2 linked regions of the Mucilaginibacter paludis DSM 18603 genome follow. The protein of the gene in region 2 interacts with the protein of the main gene of each other region in a pairwise test. Links are inferred from orthologs where the notes say so. Each region holds a gene or a part of one and is shown on either strand. Other genes may lie near its edges.

Region 1 (7,321 bases), 6.8 Mb from region 2 along the record:
AGGAGCAAGTGACAACGATGTGATTTTTGTTTATGCCAGTGTGGTTGATGATAAGGGAACGGTTGTACCGGATGCTAATCCTCAGGTAGATTTTTCTGTAGACGGAGATGCTCAGATTATTGGTCAGCCATCTGTAAAAGCCGAGGCCGGTATAGCTACGGCTTTACTTAAAATAAAAAAATTGGGTAAGGTGCTTACAATCAAAGCTGAGGCAAAGGGGTTAGATGGTTCGGTTGTAAGTTTAGTTCAATAGTGATTTTCCTCTAAATTATTGATAGTGAGTGTGGAACTTTATTTCTGAATCTTAAGAAGCGTCGTCGTCTGATGGTTAGCGTAACAAAGGCTACTACGGTGAGCCTCGGCCAGCTGACAACGACATCCTTTTTTTGTGTGAGAAATTGTGATAGGACAAGCGAAGCAACCGCCGACTATCTGGCGCAGGTAAGCCTTAGTGCGATTGCTTCGTTTCTTTTAATTATGTGATGTTCTTGCTGTTGGTTTGCGACCCAATAGTATCCGTTATGTTACCTAAGCCGCCACAGTTTGGTATATACTTGATAATACCTGGATAACGTAATCAATTTCCTGTAGTGTATTCAATTTACTGAAAGAGAAACGGACAGTATCGTATTGTACAGGGATACCAACAGCTTCCAACACATGTGATGCAGCACCTTTGGAACAGGCGCTGCCGCCCGATACAGATATGCCCGATTGGTCTAAATGGCGCAGCAGGTCAGGATACGCACAACAGTACGGAAAGTTTACGCTCAGTACGGTATACAAACTTTGGTCGTCGTCGGATGAGTTTCCATTAAACTTTATATCCGGAATAACATCAACTAACCGCTTTTTTAAATATCGTTTGATGGATAAGATATAATCGTGGTCGCGTTTGAGGTGCAGGTTAGCAATTTTTAAAGCCGAAGCCAGCCCAACAATACCTGCGATATTCTCCGTTCCGGCCCTTAAACTGTTTTCCTGTCCTCCGCCCTTAATCAGTTGTGTTAATTTGAGTCCTTTCCTGAAATATAAAAAACCAATACCTTTGGGTCCGTGGAATTTATGGGCAGAAGCGGTTAGGAAATGAATTTTGCACTGTTTCAAATTAAAGCGGTAGTGGCCCATAGTCTGAACGGTATCGGTATGAAACAAGGCATCATATTTTTCACAAAGCAAGGCTATCCTTTCAATGTCATTGATATTGCCTATTTCGTTATTGGCATGCATAATAGAAACCAGGCTGCGCGATTTGGTTCTGAGGAGCAACTCTAAACCGGCATAATCCAGGTTTCCCTTCTCATCGTTTTTAACAAAACTGATTTGAATATCACCTTTAACTCTTAAAGCCTCTAACGTGTTTAAAACGGCATGATGTTCCATACTTGTGGTGATGACATGTTTAACAGCGCCAAATTGTACAGCAGAAAGGATGGCAATATTATCTGCTTCAGTTCCTCCTGAGGTGAAAATGATTTCTTCGGGCAATGCGTTAATCTGCTGGGCAATAATTTTTCTGCTTTCTTCAATTGCGCTTTTAACTTCTCTGCCATGATGATGCTGTGAAGAGGGATTACCGAAATGATTTAACAAAAAGGGAGTCATGGCTTCAAAAACTTGTGGTTCAAGCGGGGTGGTGGCGGCGTTATCCAGGTAAATTTTCATTGTTGATAATGTTTTATAAGTTAAACTACATGTATTAACTTATCCGGAAAGCGGCAGCAGCTTGATGACCAGTAAAATATACTGTCAACTTATCTTTCCCCCGCGTATTGATGGGGTAGGAGTTAGCACCTTTTAGCAGCAAGAGCTGTACAGGTTGCTAAGACTTCATCGGGCCATTCCCTCAGTCTTTCTGGATAAGTATATAAAGAACAAGCATTCCATTTGAATGACCATACAAATATATATAAAGTCTATAGATTTTATATATATTTGTGAAAGTATTTTATTTTTTGCTTTTAGAGCTTAAATGGATCGGGATGTAAACACAGAGGGATGTTGCTGCTATTAAGCAGATAGATAATTGATGCTCTTTATACAACAGGCTGTAAGGTAATTAAGTATCAGTTGGAGCGGGGGGAGAACATATAGCCTGAATGAATCCGAACAGTACATGCTTCTCTCAAGTATGCTGCAATGCTTGCTTGCTGTAAAACTGAATCGTATCATGCCTGAGCTCAATGAATTTCAAACTCGTACCATAATTCCCATTAATTAACTAACTCCTGGATAAGCCATCTTGCCATAGCGCTATGGCTTCAATAGCTTTCTAAAAGCTACGCTATCGCCTTTAAAGGTGTCAAAGTCAACCACATGATGAATGCCGTTAACGGTTGCTTTGCTGGTGTGCTGCCAAAATTGCCAGTTGGCGGCCCGGTTAACATCCGTTTCGGGTTTATCATAGTGGGCTATCCATAGTGGATATTCGTCATAATAGCCCTTGAGGTAATCCTGGTAAAAACTCAGGCCCGAATAAATGATAGGTTTAATATAGGTTTTATGCCGTATGGTGGCAAAAAAATCATTTAAGGTAACGCGCATTTGTTCGGGGGCAACTCCGTCAAGCTGTTCTACATCCACTACCAAGGGCAAATCATTTTTTTCGAGTTTAACGGTTTTTAAAAATAGTTTTGCCTGTAGCTTTCCGCTTTTGCCCGGCCTAAAGTAATGGTAAGCACCGCAAATGATACCGGTTTTGGCAGCCTCGCGCCAGTTACGCTGGAAGTACGAGTCAACAAAATTCTCGCCCTCGGTAGCTTTAATAAAAGCGAAGCTAACGTGCAATCCGTTTTCTTCCATCTGCTTCACTTTTTGCCAGTCTATTTTACCCTGCGCGTAAGATACGTCAATACCATGAATGCTGTATTTTTCTGATACGTGTACATTGAAGCTTTTGTAATGCCGGTAGTTAATATCCTCGCCAATATCGTTTATCCAATGCCACAACGAACTAAATCCGTTGGTAATGTAGCGATAGTAAAAAGGAGAGGCCAGTATGAGCACCACCACGGCGGCTATAATTTTCAACTCGGTTATACCATGTTTTTTAACAGGCTTTTTAGCAGGTGCCTTGGGTTTTACTGTTCGCTTAGGCGCAACTGTTTTTTTTACTGGAGGTGTTTTGGCAGCGGGTTTACGGGGCGGGGTTGTCACTTTGCAAAAATACAAAAAACGTTAATCAAATTATTTGGCCAGCACCTTTTCCGTAGGTTTGATCACCAGGCTTTTTCCTGTTTGGAGCAATTCTTTGGTTATGGTACGCGTATAAGCTTTAATCTCTTCCTGGAAATCAGCAACCGATGCGCCGCCGCGAATCTCTTCAAGCCGTTTTTCCCAGTTGCCGGTTAGTTCGGCCTGTGCTATCTGCTGATGCTTTACCACATGGTAAACGGCCAGGCCGGTTTCGGTAGGTACCAGGTTTTTTTTCTCTCTCGAGATGTAGTTCCGTTTCAGCAAAGTTTCAATCATTGCTGCCCGTGTTGCCGGCGTGCCCAGGCCACTGTCTTTCATCGCATAACGCAACTCCTCGTCATCAATTTCTTTACCGGCAGTTTCAAGGGCCTTCAATAAACTGGCTTCATTATATAGCGGCTTGGGTTTGGTTTGTTTTTCAAGCAGGGCTTTATCAATCACAGGCAAGTTTTCGCCTGCCTGTACTTTAGGTAGTGTAGCATTTTCTTCATCCTTCTTCTCATCATCCGTCTCATTGAAAACCGCGCGCCATCCCGCGGTATGGATCACAGTACCGCTCGCCGTAAAAAGCGAGCCCGATTGCACCGTGATCTTGGTAACCTCTTTAATACAGTCCTGACTAAAGGCTTCCAGCATACGCCCTACCACCAGGTCGTAAATGGCCTGTTTATCCGGCATCAGTTGATGAGCGGGCTCTCCGGTTGGTAATATAGCGTGGTGGTCAGTCACTTTTTTGGCGTTAACGCTGCGTTTGTTCAGTTTTGCCGTTGATAGTAGTGTGGCCTGCTTACCAAAGTCGGCGTGGGCCTTAAAATGGTCAATTAGTGCAGGTACACCCGCAAACACATCGTCCCCAATATAGCGGCTACCGGTACGCGGGTAGGTTACTAATTTGCTTTCGTACAGGCCTTGCAGTAGGTTTAAAGTTTGCTCGGCGGTAAATCCTTTACGCTTGTTGGCCTCCTGTTGTAAACTGCTCAGGTCGTGCAGTAGCGGTGGCGGTTCCTTGCGGGGCTTGGCTTCCACATTCAGGATATGGCCGCCCTGGGGGAAACCGGAGCCTACATCTTCAACTAAATCAAGTATAGCTTGCGCTTCTTCCTTTGTTTTAAAGTTTTTTACGGATACCGCTTTAAATACCTGCCCGTCTTTATCAGGTTGAATGGCCACCTGGTAAAAAAGTTCGGGTACAAAGTTTCGGTTCTCCAGGTATCGGGAGCAAATCATCGCCAGGGTAGGGGTTTGTACCCTGCCGAGCGATAACACCGCGCGGGTTCCAGATGAAAGGCTTAGCGCTTGTGTGGCATTCATGCCAACGAGCCAGTCGGACTGTGAGCGGCAATGTGCAGAGTTAAACAGCGTATCATAATCAGTGCCCGGCTTCAGGTTCCTGAAGCCTTCTTTAATCGCTTCATCCGTTTGCGATGATATCCACAGTCGTTTAAAAGGCTTTTTACATTTTAAGTAATAATAAATATAGCGGAAGATCAGCTCGCCCTCGCGCCCGGCATCCGTAGCAACAATAATTTCTGTAGCTTCATCAAACAAGGCTTGTATGGTAGCCAGTTGTTTTTTAACCGAAGGGTCTTCTACAATGCCGTCCTTGGTTTTTACCTTGCGAATGGATAGTTTAAATTTTGCAGGCAGCATAGGCAGGTTTTGTACATTCCAGCCGTAAAAACCGTATTCCTGGGGTGGTGCAAGTTGCAGCAAATGGCCAAAGGCCCAGGTAAAGGTATAGCCCTTACCTTCCATATAACCATCTTTTTTGGTGGTAGCCCCAAACACTTTGGCTATCTCGCGCGCAACAGAAGGCTTCTCGGCAATGATCACTTTCATAAGAGGCCGAAATTAGCCAAAGGAACAGGGCCGTGCAACAATTGTGGAAAGGTAGATGAAATATAGCCTTGGACTTAAGTATAAGCAGCGGATGATAGCATGATCCGGGGCAAAAGAAAAGTGATCTGCATCAACTAATTTTCGTGTTAAGGGTATTGTGATAAAAAACGGGCGCAATATATGATCGCAATCAGTTTTGGTGGTGATAAGGCACATGTACGCAGCCAACCAGAGCTGATAATTTTACCATATGATTAATAAACTTCATGACATAACTAATCCTGCTGATCTCCATGATCATAGCGAGGGGACTGGCCCGGTGAGGAAACAACGCCCGGTATATATTGATATGTTACCGCCCTGCAACCAAAGTTGCCCGACCGGAGAGAATATACAGGCCTGGTTATCCCTTGCTCAGGAAGCTAAATATGAAGCCGCGTGGCGGGTAATTATGGAAAACAATCCGTTACCGGCCGTTTGCGGCAGGGTATGCTACCATACCTGCGAGGATAAGTGTAACAGGGCGCAAATGGATAGCACGGTAAGTATACATGCCGTAGAACGGTTTTTGGGTGATGAAGCCTTGAAGCAGGGTTGGAAAGTTGAACCCGCTGTTGCCGCTACAGGCAAACGTGTTTTAATTGTCGGCGCGGGGCCAAGCGGCCTGGCAGCAGCTTATCATTTGACGATGATGGGGCATTATGCCGAGATTCATGAAGCGGGGCCCTTACCTGGGGGGATGATGCATTTTGGCATCCCCGCATACAGGCTACCCAGAACCGAGCTGGAGCTGGAAGTGGAACGGATAAGGCAGATGGGCGTTTCTATCATCTACAATCACAAGGTTGAGGATATATTGAAAGAAAAAAACGAAGGCAACTTTGATGCTGTATTTGTGGCTATAGGTACCCAGTTATCCCGTAAAATTGACATTCCCGGCAGAGATGCCGGGAAGATACTGGATGCCGTAAGCTTTTTAAAACAAGTAGAAGCGGGGGAGGCACCCAAGCTTGGCCGCCGGGTAGCTATATATGGAGGCGGTAATACCGCCATGGATACTGCGCGCACCGTTAAAAGGCTCGGCGCATCAGAAGCGATGATCATTTACCGCCGCGACCGCGATCATATGCGCGCGCATGATTTTGAAGCACAGGAAGCTTTGGACGAAGGAGTGCAAATCAACTGGTTACGAACCATTAAAGAGATGGATCAGGATGGTTTTGTGGTTGAAGTAATGGAACTGGTTGACGGAAAACCCGTGCCAACCGGCAAGTTTGAAACCCTGGAGGCTGATAATCTGATATTGGCTTTAGGCCAGGATGCCGATACAGGCTTTTTAAAAAACGTTACCGGCATTGCCTTTAAACGCGATGGCAGCGTAGTTGTTGGCCCGGATATGATGACAGGTGGCAAAGGCATATTTGCCGGTGGCGATATGGTGCCGGGTGAGCGTAGCGTTACCATAGCTTTAGGGCACGGCAAAACTGCCGCCCGCAATATCAATGGTTATTTAATGGGCATACCTTATCAGCCTGCGGCCAAACACCCCGTGGTGGGTTTTGAGGGCTTGCACCGCTGGTATAATACCTACGCGCCAAAAACCAAACAGGGTGCCCTGTCATCGGCCACCAGGGTTGATAGTTTTGATGAGGTAATTAACGGATTGACAGAAAAAGAAGCCCGGTTTGAAGCCCAGCGATGCCTGTCGTGCGGAAATTGTTTTGAGTGCGATGGTTGCTTTGGCGCCTGCCCGCAACAGGCCGTTATCAAACTGGGGAAGGGTAAGCGTTATGCTTTCAATTATGATGAATGCACAGGTTGCGCTATCTGTTATGAGCAATGCCCTTGCCATGCCATAGCGCTTGTAGCCGGGAATTAATGATTACCTTTTTAAAAGAAATTTAAGATGAGCAATAATTTGCCAAAAATTGCCACACTGGACGGAAATGAAGCCGTTACTTATGTGGCCTACCGTGTTAACGAAGTATGTGCTATATACCCTATTACACCGGCCTCAACCATGGCCGAGCTGACGGATGAGTGGAGTTCAGCGGGTAAAACTAATATCTGGGGAAACGTTCCGGATGTAATAGAAATGCAAAGCGAAGGCGGCGCGGCAGGCGTTGTACACGGCTCGTTGCAAACCGGCGCGCTTACTACCACCTTTACGGCCTCGCAAGGCTTGTTGCTGATGCTGCCCAATATGTATAAGATAGCCGGAGAACTTACGGCCACTGTTTTCCATGTAGCTGCAAGGGCCCTGGCCGCCCAGGGATTATCCATTTTT
Region 2 (7,256 bases):
GATGTCCGTTGTTTTAATTTGGCTAAGATGCTGTCCGTCGGCAAACCAGCGGCTGCTAAAATCCCAGCCGGATTCGGCAGCCGCACGGATGTTCCGGTAAAAATCGCCCGGCTTTTGTTGGGTTTCTTTAGCTGATGATACGTCTTCTACGTACGATTCCTCTCGTGGCTGGTCGCTGCTGTCCCAATATCGGTTCAATACTGTGCCGTCGGCTAATTTTACCGAATGGTTAACTGCCGTTCCTGTCTTTAACTTGTCGGCGCCTTTCATCCAAAAACGGTATTCTGCCAATATAGCTGGTTGATATTTGATCATGACTGAATTACCTTGGTCATGCGCCAGCAGTTCAACCATCATGGAAAAAAACGGCGGTTGCGAACGGGTTAAGTAATAGGTGCGGTTTCCGTTGGGAATAAAGCCGAATTGATGAATCAGGTAGGCAAAGTTATCCACTATGTTGGTCATGGTGCCGGTTTGCTTATCCACTTGCAAGCCCAGCATAGTAAAATACGAGTCCCAGTAGTAAACCTCCCTGAATCTGCCGCCCGGAACAATATAGGGATGTGGCAAAGGGATGAGCGACGATAGGTTATCAGTATCAGCATCGCGGCTCAATACCTGCCACAAGGTATCGATATGTTTGCGCACACCGGCCGAAATATTGCTGTTATAACCCGGGGTGCCTGATGTATATAGCGTAAAATGTTGTTCAATAAATAATTTTAAATTAAAAGCCTTATCGTCCTTATGTTTTAAGTACTGTTGCTCAATTGTTTCGGGCTTTTGTTTAGGTATAGCGTCTACAAAAGTTTTACTATCGCTAAATATTTTGGATATTTGAACCTGTTCAAACAAGCCAGGATACAACATCCTTGGTGATTGATATTGGGCGTAACTATTAACTGTTGTTAATAACAACACTGAATAAATAATTTTTTTGATCATGCCCCGTAAGTTGGTAAATGTATATAATAAACTTGCAGGGGTTTAATTTGTTTCCGATTCGCTGTTTTTCAAGAAATGCAACAATCCTTATTAGCTCACACACCCGAACCCCCTTATTACGCTGTGATATTTTCATCAGTGAAAAATCATGTTGCTGATGGTTACGATGAGATGGCCGCTGAAATGGATAAACTGGTTAGGCAGCAAGATGGTTTTTTGGGTGTAGAGTCTGCCCGGAATGATGTTGGCATCACGGTGTCCTATTGGTCGTCTTTAGATGCGATAAGAAACTGGAAGGCTAATACACAACATTTGCTTGCTCAAAAACTGGGTAGGGAAGAGTGGTACATTAATTACAAAGTAAGAATTTGCCGGATTGAACGCGATTACGAATTCTGACTTCGACTACTTTTAATGTATGGTTGAGCATGAAATTTAATGAAAAATAGTAACTTAGGTAAAACCTTTTAAATAAGGATGACGTATACCACACCATGACGATAAATACTAAAGCTGTAAGTATCCTGCTCGTTGACGATGATGAGATTAATAACTTCATATCAGTTAAGTTGATTAAGAAAACTTTGCTTAACACGGAGATCAGCACTTGTCTGAATGGAAAGTTCGCCATTGACCAGTTGGTAGAGATACAACAAAGAAATCCGGACGAATTGCCGGATTACATTTTACTGGATATTAATATGCCCATTATGAACGGCTGGGAGTTTTTGGACGAATATCAACGGCTTAATATTGACCCCATGGGTAAGAGCAAGATATTTATCATATCATCATCCGTGTTTAATAATGATATTAACAAAGCAAAATCATATTCGCTGGTTAAGGATTTTATATCAAAACCCTTGAGTGTAGATAAAATAAAAGAGGTGCTTAGCCTAACCAATGTTGGTTAAGCCGGTATAATGCTGAAACTTTCATTCTCATATTTAACCTGGGCAACCGTGTTAGTTTTGGAGTGGTAAAACAGGCATGTCCAACCTTCGTCTGCTGCTTTTTTGCCATATTCTTCACGCAGGTTCATCGCCTTGCGTCCATCGTAATCATATTTAGCAACAAATTTCCGGAGTAGTTGCTCGGGTTCGGGCAATTCATCACCACCAAAAAATATCTTCTCGTTATTTTCTGACAATAAAAATACCTGGTGAAACTGGCAATGCCCCCCCGATAGTTGGTACGTAATTCCCTGTTTAAATTCGCCGTCGCCTTCCAGCAAAGTAAAATTGGCCGAACGTTGTAAGGTTTCAAAAATCGGTAAGCGGTACGAAGATGATTTTCCAGAGAAAGCGGTTTCCCACTCGCCCCTTTGTACTATATGTTCCGCGTCTGGAAAAGAGGGCTCCAGTTTACCATTACGTTCAATAACCAATCCGCCGGTATGGTCATAATGCAGGTGCGACATCAGTACCAGGCTTACTTCCTCAGGCTCAAAACCGGCATTGCGAATGTTTTGGTGCAGTATCAATTCGTCCTGGTTATTTTTAAACCCTAAACCGGCATCAAATAAAATTAAATCGCTCTCCGTTTTAACCAAAAAAGGTTGTACATGGATAAACAAAGAGCCTGGCCGCTCGGACGATTTGTGAAAGTTGGGATCAAATGGAATGAACTTTTTGGAAGCATCAACGGAGTAGGAACCTTCTTGTAATGGAAAAATTTGCATTGTATAACAACGGATTGTGAGTAATTAATAAACGAAACGTATTCAATTAATAACTCAATAACTATCTTTACTGTTTCAACAGCTAAGATATGCAAAAAAGGTGGTCGATAAAGAGGAAGCCGGGTGAAGCCGAAATAATAAAATTATCCGCCGAGTTAAATATCGATCCTGTTTTAAGCACCTTGTTATTGCATCGCCAGATCAGCAACCTGGAACAGGCCCGGTATTTTTTTCGCCCTGATATCAACCATCTGCACGATCCCTTCCTGATGAAGGATATGGAAAAGGCTATTTTACGGATAGAACAGGCTTTTGCAGCTGGCGAAAAAATAATGATCTATGGCGATTATGATGTGGATGGAACAACATCGGTTGCTTTGGTTTATAGTTTTTTTAAAAATTACTACCCTAACCTGGACTATTATATTCCCGACCGTTACAAGGAGGGATACGGTATATCAACCCAGGGGATAGATTTTGCGCACCAACATGGGATCAGCTTAATTATAGCACTGGATTGCGGTATTAAATCTGTGGATAAAATTGCTTACGCTAACACTTTGGGTATCGATTTTATTATTTGCGATCACCATACGCCAGGAGAAATTATACCTGATGCTACCGCCGTTCTTGATCCTAAACGCCTTGATTGTGAATATCCTTACAAAGAACTTTCCGGTTGCGGTATAGGCTTTAAGCTGATACAGGCGTATGCCCAAAAGAATAATATTCCGTTTGAGCAACTGATGAGCTACCTGGAGCTGGTTGCCATCAGCATAGCCTGCGATATTGTACATATTACCGGCGAGAACAGGGTATTGGCTCATTACGGTTTAATCAAAATCAATTCGAACCCGTGCATCGGCGTTAAAACCCTGATGCTGGCCGCCGGTAGAACAGAAAACTACACCGTATCGGATATTGTGTTTACCATTGGCCCTCGTATTAACGCGGCCGGGCGCATAGATGATGCCAAACACGCGGTTGAGCTACTGATAGCTTGTACCGATGAAGTGGCAACGGCGAAAGGATCGATTATCAACCTCAAAAATATTGAGCGCAAGGAGCACGATCTCTCCATTACAGATGCCGCCCTGAGCATGATAGACAGCGACCCGGTGATGGTTGCCCGTAAATCAACAGTGGTTTTCAACGCCGATTGGCACAAGGGGGTTATCGGTATTGTAGCATCCCGTTTAACAGAAAAATATTATCGCCCAACCATCGTTTTAACCAAGTCGAACGGACACGTGGCCGGTTCGGCGCGTTCGGTGTATGGGTTTGATTTATACGAGGCTTTATGTGGCTGCAGCGATTTGCTGATCCAGTTCGGCGGCCATAAATATGCAGCAGGCCTCACCATGGCGCCCGAAAATGTGGAAGCTTTTAGCCAGCGGTTTGAAGAGGTAGTTAATGCCACCATTACCGACGAAATGCTGGTGCAGGAAATAAGGATAGATGCCGAACTGAAGTTTAAACAGATTGATGCCAAATTCTTCAGGATATTGAGTCAGTTTGGGCCCTTCGGGCCCGAAAATATGTCGCCGGTTTTCCTCACAAAAAATGTGTATGTTAGCGGCAATGCCACTCTGGTAGGAGCCAACCATATTAAAATGACCGTTATCCAAAATGATTCTGCATCGTTTGATTGCATTGCCTTTAATATGGGCGAATACCTGCCAAAAATAAGCAAGGGGATACCTTTTGATATTTGTTATACCATTGAAGAGAATGTATGGCGCGAGCGCCGCTCTATTCAATTAAATATCAAAGGCATCAAAACTTATGAGGCCATGATTGTTGATTAAATAATAAAACGAGGATTACAACTGTAATGATTTTACGCGCTGATAATTTAGTTAAGAAATATAAACAACGGATTGTTGTTAACGATGTTTCGTTTAGTGTTGCCCAGGGAGAAATAGTTGGATTGCTTGGCCCTAACGGCGCTGGTAAAACAACCTCGTTTTACATGATTGTAGGTTTAATTAAGCCCAACGAAGGTAAAATATTTTTAGAAGATGAGGAGATTACGGGCGATGCCATGTACCGCCGGGCGCAAAAAGGTATAGGCTACCTGGCTCAGGAAGCCTCTGTCTTCCGTAAGTTATCCGTTGAAGATAATATTAAGGCCGTGTTAGAAATGGGTAAGCTTAGCCCGGCCAAACAAAAGGATAAGCTGGAAGAATTGATAGACGAGTTTAGCCTGCATAAGGTACGTAAAAACCGTGGCGACCTGCTATCCGGTGGTGAGCGCCGCCGTACCGAAATTGCGCGTGCCCTGGCTGCCGAACCTAAGTTTATTTTGCTGGATGAGCCTTTTGCCGGGGTTGACCCGATAGCTGTGGAAGAGATACAAGCTATGGTTGCTAAACTACGCCACCGTAATATTGGTATCTTGATAACCGACCACAACGTGCAGGAAACACTATCCATTACCGATAGGGCTTATCTGCTTTTTGAGGGTAAGATACTGGAATCGGGCGTGCCCGAAGTTTTGGCAGCCAACGAGATGGTAAGGAAAGTTTACCTGGGTGCCAACTTTGTATTGAAAAGAAAAACCTTTGCCTGACCAAGCTAAACGGCCATGACGATAATCAATTCGGTATTTACCTGGTTCATGAAAAAGCGCATCCACCAGATAGAACTTTTTCAAAAATTCCCTAACGAAGTACAGGCAGAATGGTTTGAACAGTTGATAGCCAGTGCCGAAAATACCGAATGGGGCAAACAGTACCATTACCGTAATATTGAAAATGTAAGTCAGTTTAAGCAGCGCGTACCTATTCAAACCTATGATACGCTGAAGCCTTATATTGAGCGCATGATTAAGGGCGAACAGAATATCTTGTGGCCATCAGAAATAAGGTGGTTTGCCAAATCATCTGGCACCACAAACGACAGGAGTAAGTTTATCCCGGTAAGCGAGGAATCGTTAGAGGAATGCCATTTTAAGGGCGGCAAGGATATGCTTACCCTGTATTTTAATAACCGCCCCGATGCTAAGATATTTACGGGGAAGGCGCTTACTTTAGGTGGCAGCCACCAGATCAGCAATTTAAGCAGCGCAACATCCTACGGTGATTTATCGGCTGTGCTGATCAATAATTTACCCTTATGGGCCGAGTTTTACCGCACGCCCGACATATCAATAGCCCTGCTGGAAAACTTTGAAGAAAAAATTGAGAAAATTGCCTGGGCAACCAAAGGCGAAAATGTAACCTGTATTAGCGGTGTACCCACCTGGAACATTGTTTTATTTAAACGCGTACTCGAGATTACCGGCAAAAGCAACCTGTTGGAGGTATGGCCCAACCTGGAACTTTATTTTCACGGCGCGGTTAACTTTGGGCCTTATCGCGAGCAGTTTAAAAAGTTGATTCCCAACGATACCATGTATTACCTGGAAACCTACAACGCTTCCGAAGGTTTCTTCGGTTTGCAGGATTTGGAAGAGCCCGGAGACATGCTGCTGATGCTTGATTATGGCATATATTATGAGTTTTTGCCCTTAGAAAATCTATACGACGATCAGCCTGAAACCCTGACTTTAGATCAGGTAGAACTGGGTAAAAATTATGCGCTCATCATTAGTACCAACGCGGGTTTGTGGAGGTACCAGATAGGCGACACCATCCGCTTTACCAATTTATCGCCCTACCGCATCCAGGTTACCGGGCGTACCAAACATTTTATCAATGCTTTTGGCGAGGAGGTGATCATCGATAATGCCGAAAAGGCACTCAGCGAAGCCTGCCGACAAACCGGCGCCATTATTCGCGAATATACCGCCGCACCGATCTATTTTTCGGATGATAAGGCAGGCGGGCATGAGTGGATTATCGAGTTTGAAAAAAAACCCGCGGAATTTGACCGCTTTGTTGACCTGCTGGACGAAACCCTGCGCCAGGTAAACTCCGACTACGATGCCAAGCGATTTAAGGATCTGGCCCTTCGCCGCCCCCTGGTACATAGCGCCCCCGCCGATACCTTTTTTAACTGGATGAAAGCCAGGGGCAAATTGGGCGGCCAAAATAAAGTACCCCGACTGGCTAACAACCGGGAATACGTTGACTCGTTATTGAAAATGATGGTTAACGTGCAAGACTATAGCTATTGAGGTTGATTGTGCCTATGGGTTAAGCTTTTACAACTTTCAAAGGAGTTGTCAATGCCTTAAATATTACAATTTCTCAATTACCTCAATAGAAAGCTTGGTGAATTTGGCTATTTGTGAAACGGGGATGGCTTCTTTCTTCATTTCAATGGCAACATCGTATTTGCCTTTTTCAGTGCCTTTTTCAATGCCTTTTTCCATCCCTTCTTCACGGCCTTTTTCTATACCTCTCTCTTCTGCAAAAGATATCGAGTTTTCATAGTCCCATTTGGCTTTTAAATTGGAATCGTACATCGCTTTTTCCTCTTCAGTCAGATTACTTAATTCGGCTATCTTGAATACCTGCTGGAAAACCCGTTTGTTTAATACTGCGGGATCTTCATTTGGCAAGCATAAGCCTTGCAGGCTAAGCCTTAAATATTATAATTTTTCAATCACCTCAATAGGAAGCTTGGTGAATTTGGCTATCTGTGAATTTGTGATGCCTTCTTTCTTCATTTCAATAGCAACATC

Evidence for each region.
Region 1: the proteins of recJ (region 2) and topB interact in binary tests that used the Escherichia coli proteins (3 or more experiments, as listed by UniProt). The link is inferred for Mucilaginibacter paludis DSM 18603 from one-to-one orthologs.

Annotation. Positions count from the first base shown.
Region 1 is NZ_CM001403.1:8,360,183-8,367,503, reverse strand. Bases 2,611-5,530 are described here. They hold topB (DNA topoisomerase III), read right to left. Parts: upstream 5,035-5,530; coding sequence 3,187-5,034; downstream 2,611-3,186. Other genes in these bases: MUCPA_RS35330 (NAD(P)-binding protein), read left to right, coding at 5,285-5,530; MUCPA_RS35340 (glycoside hydrolase family 25 protein), read right to left, coding at 2,611-3,156. In the rest of the region: MUCPA_RS35350 (glycoside hydrolase family 2 protein), read left to right, coding at 1-253; MUCPA_RS35345 (cysteine desulfurase family protein), read right to left, coding at 529-1,665; more of MUCPA_RS35340, read right to left, coding at 2,254-2,610; more of MUCPA_RS35330, read left to right, coding at 5,531-6,913; nifJ (pyruvate:ferredoxin (flavodoxin) oxidoreductase), read left to right, coding at 6,941-7,321.
Region 2 is NZ_CM001403.1:1,514,835-1,522,090, reverse strand. Bases 2,220-5,074 are described here. They hold recJ (single-stranded-DNA-specific exonuclease RecJ), read left to right. Parts: upstream 2,220-2,715; coding sequence 2,716-4,434; downstream 4,435-5,074. Other genes in these bases: lptB (LPS export ABC transporter ATP-binding protein), read left to right, coding at 4,461-5,074; MUCPA_RS06385 (MBL fold metallo-hydrolase), read right to left, coding at 2,220-2,626. Outside these bases: alpha,alpha-trehalase TreF, read right to left, coding at 1-945; MUCPA_RS06395 (antibiotic biosynthesis monooxygenase family protein), read left to right, coding at 1,021-1,344; MUCPA_RS06390 (response regulator), read left to right, coding at 1,440-1,859; more of MUCPA_RS06385, read right to left, coding at 1,856-2,219; more of lptB, read left to right, coding at 5,075-5,198; MUCPA_RS06370 (GH3 auxin-responsive promoter family protein), read left to right, coding at 5,214-6,746; MUCPA_RS06360 (Rpn family recombination-promoting nuclease/putative transposase), read right to left, coding at 7,164-7,256. UniProt on the Escherichia coli protein: Single-stranded-DNA-specific exonuclease.